2 linked regions of the Asanoa ferruginea genome follow. The protein of the gene in region 1 binds, or shares a complex with, the protein of each later gene. Links are inferred from orthologs where the notes say so. Each region holds a gene or a part of one and is shown on either strand. Other genes may lie near its edges.

Region 1 (3,013 bases):
TTGCAGCGCCGTGCCGCCGACCTCGTTGGCGACCCGGGCCAGGCTCTCGCCCGCGGCCGGCACGTCGAGGGCGACCACCCGGGCGCCGTCGCGGGCCAGCACCCGCGCGATGGCCGCGCCGATGCCCTGCGCGGCCCCGGTCACCAGGGCCACTTTGCCGTCCAGCGGGTGCGCCCAGTCGGTCATCGGCGACGAGAGCACGTGGCCGATCCGGATCACCTGACCCGACACGTACGCCGAGCGCCCGGAAAGCAGGAATCGCACGGTGGAGTCGGCGAACTCGTCGGCGCCGGGTGCCACATAGACGAGTTGGGCGGTCATGCCGCGGCCGAACTCCTTGGCGATGCTGCGGGTCAGGCCCTCCAGGGCGCGCTGGGCGGTGGCCTCGCGCGGCGAGGAGCACGCTTCCGGCGGCGTGCCGAAGACGATCACCCGCCCGCTGGGGCCCAGCGTCCGGGCGTTGGCGTGGAAGAACTCGTAGACCGGGTGCAGCGCGGCGGTGTCGGCGATGCCGGTCGCGTCGAACACCAGTGCCGACCAGGGCGGCCCGCCGTCGAGGCCGACGCCGGCGATCGTGAGCATCTTTCGGACCGGCTCGTCGAGCCGGCCGCCGGGTGCGGCGCCGAGCAGCACGGGCCCGGTGACCAGCGGATCCCCGGGGCGGAAGCGGCGCAGCAGCGGTGGCTGGGGCAGCCCGAGCCGCTTGACCAGCGCGCGGCCGGGACCGGAGTTCGCGAAGCTCGCGTATCGGTCGCTCATAGCGATAGCCTACTTGCGGGTAACCGGTGAGGGAGGGCGTCTGATGGAGACCAGAAGAGTCGCGATCGTCGGCGGCAACCGGGTGCCGTTCGCCCGCTCCAACAGCCGCTACGCGCAAGCCAGCAACCTCGACCTGCTCACCGCCGCGCTCGACGGGCTGGTCGCCCGCTTCGGGCTGGCCGGCGCCCGGGTCGGCGAACTGGTCGCCGGTGCCGTGCTCAAGCACTCCCGTGACTTCAACCTGACCCGCGAGGTGGTGCTCGGCTCGCGATTGGACCCGACCACCCCGGCCTACGACATCCAGCAGGCCTGTGGCACCGGTCTGGAGGCCGCCATCCTGGTGGCCAACAAGATCGCGCTGGGCCAACTCGATGCGGGCATCGCGGGCGGCGTCGACACCACATCGGACGCTCCGCTGGCGCTCAACGAAGACCTGCGCCGCACGCTGCTCCAGCTGAACTCGGCCCGCACGACCGCAGCCAAAGTGCGGGCGGCCGCCCGGCTGCGCCCGCACCACGCGTTCCTGCCCGAGGCGCCGCGCAACGCCGAGCCGCGCACCGGCCTGTCGATGGGCGACCACGCCGCGATCACCGCGCTGCGCTGGAACGTCGACCGGCAGGCGCAAGACGCCCTCGCGCTGGCCTCGCACCAGCGACTCGCGGCGGCCTACGAGCGTGGCTTCTTCGACGACCTGATCACGCCCTACCTGGGGCTCAGCCGTGACCAGAACCTGCGCGCCGACACCTCGCTGGAGAAGTTGGGTGCGCTGCGGCCGGTGTTCGGCACGCGAGGCCCCGACGGCGAGCGGGCGACGATGACCGCCGGCAACTCGTCGCCGCTGACCGACGGCGCGTCGACCGTGCTGCTCGCGACCGACGAGTGGGCCGCCGAGCGCCGGCTGCCGGTGCTCGCGCACTTCGTCGACGCGGAGACCGCGGCGGTCGACTTCGTGCACGGTGACGAGGGGCTGCTGATGGCCCCGGCCTACGCGGTGCCGCGGTTGCTCGCCCGCCACGGGCTGAGCCTCCAGGACTTCGACTTCTACGAGATCCACGAGGCGTTCGCGTCGCAGGTGCTGGCGACCCTGGCGGCCTGGGAGTCGCCGGAGTTCTGCAAGGAGCGGCTCGGTCTCGACGCGCCGCTCGGGTCGATCGACCGCGCCAAGCTCAACGTCAACGGCTCGTCGCTGGCGGCCGGCCACCCGTTCGCCGCGACCGGCGGCCGGATCGTCGCGACGCTGGCCAAGCTGCTGGCGGAGAAGGGCGGCGGGCGGGGCCTGATCTCCATCTGCGCCGCCGGCGGCCAGGGCGTGGTGGCCATCCTGGAGCGCTGACCCCAGCGCTCCGCCCGTACCCCCCAATGAATGTTTGACAGTGTGCGAGATCGACGCGCATACTCTCCAACATGTCTTTGGGAGATGACCCGACCGTCAAGCTCCGCGCGCTGGCGCATCCGGTGCGACTGCGGATCCTGTCGCTGCTGACCGGCTCGGCGATGACCGCCGCCGAGGTGGCACGGGAGCTCGACCTGACGCACGCCAACGCCAGCTATCATTTGCGGCACCTGCTCGCCGCCGGTCAGATCGAGGCGGCCGGCGAGGAGCGGATCCGGGGCGGGGTAGCCAAGCGCTACCGGCACAACGTCGAGGCCGACTTCGCCAAGCCCGAGCCCAACATTCCCGACGACGCCCCGCGGACCGCCGACCACCTGCTGATGTACGAGGTGCTCGCGAGCGAGCTGCGCCGCCGTTCCAGGGCGTTGATGCGCGCGAAGGGCAATCACTTCACCGACGCCGAACTCTGGGTCGACCCGGCCGTCTTCGCCGCGGTGAAAGAGCAGATCGACCAGGCCAGCCTGGCCCTGCACCGGGCGGCCGTGGCACCCCGCACCCCCGGCACGATCCGCGTGAACGCGACGATCGCACTATTCAGAATGGAGCCCGACGCACGATGACCGACACCGTCGCCGCCCCTCCGGCGACCGGTGATGAGCCCAGACCCGGAATGCTGGCGCCCTTGCGCCACGCCCCGTTCCGGTTCCTCGTCGCCGGCCGCACGACCACCATGTTGGGCAACGCCGTCGCGCCGATCGCCCTCGCGTTCGCCGTGCTCGACCTCACCGGCTCGGCACGCGACCTGGGCCTGGTCGTCGGTGCCCGGTCGCTCTTCAACGTCATCTTCATCCTCTTCGGCGGGGTCATCGCCGACCGGCTACCGCGCCACCTGGTGATGGTCGGCGCATCGGTGCTGGCCGG
Region 2 (3,071 bases), 2.2 Mb from region 1 along the record:
ATCTGGCAGATCGTCAAAGACCCGGTGAAGGAGGTCGTGGCGGCGGCCAACACCCGCGTCGTCGCGCCCGACACCCTGGGCGGCAAGAAGAAGATCACCGACCCCGAGCTGCAGAGCGCGGTCAACGACATGGACAAGTCGCTCAACGCCGACGTGCCCAACGCGACCAGCACGGCCGCCGCGTTCTACGGCGACATCGCGAAGCAGGACCTGGTCATGCTGGTGGCCGTCTCCGGCGTGATCGAAGACCCGGTGAAGGAGCTCAACGACACCTTCACCAGCATGAACGCCAACGGCACCACGGTGAAGAACATCAAGGACGTGGAGGCCGGCCCGCTGGGCGGCCAGGCCAAGTGCGGTGACGGCGAGATCGCCGACGCCGGTGCGGCCCTGCCGCTGGGCATCTGCGCCTGGTCCGACAAGGGCAGCGTGGGCATGATCGGCGTCTACAACGTCAAGGGCGCCGAGGCCTACAAGAACTTCCTGGCCATGCGTGCCGAGGTCGAGAAGCAGTAAGCAGCGAGCGCGAAAAGGCCCCCGGGGATCTTCCCCGGGGGCCTTCCTCGTTAGATGCGGCCGGTCGCGGCCAGATAGGGCGTGATGCCGCCCAGGTGGAACGGCCAGCCGGCGCCGAGGATCAGGCACAGGTCGATGTCTTTCGCGTCGGCGACGACGCCGTCGGCCAGCATCAGCTTGACCTCGTCGGCAACGGCGTCGAGCGCGTTGTCGCGGACCTGCTCGGCGGTCAGCGGTGCGTCGCCGACCTGGAGCAGCGCGACGGTCTCCGGGTCGATCGCGCCTTCCCGGTCGGTGAGTGACCGGCCGCTCTCGACGATCCGGGCCAGGTTGGCGCTGACCCCGAACCGGTCCGGGAACGCCGTGTGCATCGTCTCCGACACGTGCAGCGCGACCGCCGGCCCGACCATCGTGAGCAGGGCGAGCGGCCGCATCGGCAGGCCCAGCGGGTCGAGCGCGCTGTTGGCCACCTCGACCGGGGTGCCGGCGTCGATGGCCGCGTAGATCTCGCCGAGGAAGCGGGTGAGCAGCCGGTTGACCACGAACGACGGTGCGTCCTTGACCAGCACGCACGACTTCTTGAGCTGCTTGCCGATCGCGAACGCGGTGGCCAGCGTCGGGTCGTCGGTCTTGCCGGCCCGGACGATCTCGACCAGCGGCATCACCGACACCGGGTTGAAGAAGTGGAACCCGACGACCCGCTCCGGGTGGTCGAGTTCGGCGGCCATCTCGGTGATCGACAGCGAGGAGGTGTTGGTCGCCAGCACCGCCTCCGGCGAGACGACCTTCTCGATCTCGGCGAACACCTGCTTCTTCACGTCGAGGTTCTCGAAGACCGCCTCGATGACGAAGTCCGCGTCGGCGAACGCCGCCTTGTCGACCGAGCCGCTGACCAGCCCGCGCAGCTTGGCCGCCGTACCCTCGTCGATCCGGCCTTTCCCGCGAAGCTTGTCGATCTCGCCGTGCACGTAGGCGACGCCCTTGTCGACGCGGGCCTGGTCGAGGTCGGTGAGCACGACCGGGACCTCGAGCCGGCGGGCGAACAGCAGCGCCATCTGGCCGGCCATCAGCCCGGCGCCGACGACGCCGACCTTGGTGATGTCGCGGGCCAGCGCGGCCGCCGGTGCGCCGGCCGGCCGCTTCGCCCGACGCTGCACGAGGTCGAACGCGTAGAGGCTGTTGCGCAGTTGCGGGCCGGTGACCAGGTCGCCGAGCGCCTCGTCTTCCGCGGCGGTGCCGGCGGCGAAGTCGGCGTCCTTGGCCAGCGCCAGCAACTCGAGCGCCTTCTCGGCGGACGCCACCGCGCCGTGCAGCCGCTCGTCGAGTTGCATCTTCGCGAAGTAGAGAACGCCGTCCCACATGTCGCGGTCGATCTCGGGGCGCTCGACCGTGATCTCGCCGGCCACCACGCCGGCGGCCCACTCCAGCGAGCGCTCCAGGAAGTCGGCCGGCTCCAGCAGCACGTCGGCGATGCCCAACTCGCGGGCCTGCGGCGGGCGCAGCGTCTTCTGCGTCAGCGGGTTCTGGATGATCACCTGGGCGGCCGGCGCGATGCCGATCAGGTTGGGCAGCAACTGGGTGCCACCCCACGCCGGCACCAGGCCGAGGGAGACCTCGGGCAGCGCCAGGGCGCCGGCACCCGACGAGAGCGTCCGGTAGTGACAGTGCAGCGCCACCTCCAGCCCGCCACCCATCGCGACGCCGTTGACGAACGCGAACGTCGGAACGCTGGAAGCGCGCAGCCGGTTGAACACCCGGTGTCCGAGTCGGCCCAGCTCGACCGCCTGCTCGCGCGACGAGATCATCGGCATTCCGGTGATGTCGGCGCCGACCGAGAAGATGAACGGCTTGCCGGTGATCGCGATGAACGCCGGCTCCAGCGCCAGGGCCGCGGTGATCGCCTCGTCGAGGCTGGCCAGCCCGGCCGGCCCGAAGCTGTTGGGCTTGGTGTGGTCGAGCCCGTTGTCGAGCGTGATGAGGGCGGCCTTGCGCCCCTTGACGGTGACGGCGCGGACCAGCGCGCGGGTCACGACCTCGTTCGGGTTGGTCAGAGTCGTCACTTGGCGCCCTCCCAGGCCGGGTTCTCCCAGATGACCGAGCCGCCCATGCCGATGCCGATGCACATGGCGGTGATGCCGTAGCGCACCTCGGGGTGCTCCGCGAAGTGCCGCGCGAGTTGCGTCATCAGCCGGACGCCGGAGGAGGCGAGCGGGTGCCCGACCGCGATCGCACCGCCCCACGGGTTGACCCGCGGGTCGTCGTCGGCGATGCCGAAGTGGTCGAGGAACGCCAGCACCTGCACGGCGAACGCCTCGTTGAGCTCGAACAGCCCGATGTCGTCAATGGACAGACCGGCGATCCGCAGCGCCTTCTCGGTGGCCGGGATCGGGCCGATGCCCATCACCTCCGGCTCGACGCCGACGAAGCCGTAGGAGACCAGCCGCATCGCCACCGGCAGCCCCAGCTCGCGGGCAGTGTCTTCGGCGGCGATGAGGCTCGCAGTCGCGCCGTCGTTGAGGCCGGCCGAGTTGCCGGCGGTGACCCGGCCGTGCGGG

Evidence for each region.
Region 2: the proteins of DFJ67_RS10270 (region 1) and DFJ67_RS20120 are in contact, whole or in part, in a solved structure (PDB 8BNU), measured with the Escherichia coli proteins. The link is inferred for Asanoa ferruginea from one-to-one orthologs.

Annotation. Positions count from the first base shown.
Region 1 is NZ_QUMQ01000001.1:2,131,604-2,134,616, reverse strand. What follows is about bases 4-2,945. They hold DFJ67_RS10270 (acetyl-CoA C-acetyltransferase), read left to right. Parts: upstream 4-799; coding sequence 800-2,092; downstream 2,093-2,945. Other genes in these bases: DFJ67_RS10260 (MFS transporter), read left to right, coding at 2,709-2,945; DFJ67_RS10265 (ArsR/SmtB family transcription factor), read left to right, coding at 2,164-2,712; DFJ67_RS10275 (3-oxoacyl-ACP reductase), read right to left, coding at 4-759. Also shown: more of DFJ67_RS10275, read right to left, coding at 1-3; more of DFJ67_RS10260, read left to right, coding at 2,946-3,013.
Region 2 is NZ_QUMQ01000001.1:4,285,813-4,288,883, forward strand. The notes cover bases 72-3,071. They hold DFJ67_RS20120 (3-hydroxyacyl-CoA dehydrogenase NAD-binding domain-containing protein), read right to left. Parts: upstream 2,577-3,071; coding sequence 567-2,576; downstream 72-566. Other genes in these bases: DFJ67_RS43265 (hypothetical protein), read left to right, coding at 72-516; DFJ67_RS20125 (thiolase family protein), read right to left, coding at 2,573-3,071. In the rest of the region: more of DFJ67_RS43265, read left to right, coding at 1-71. UniProt on the Escherichia coli protein: Catalyzes the formation of a hydroxyacyl-CoA by addition of water on enoyl-CoA. Also exhibits 3-hydroxyacyl-CoA epimerase and 3-hydroxyacyl-CoA dehydrogenase activities.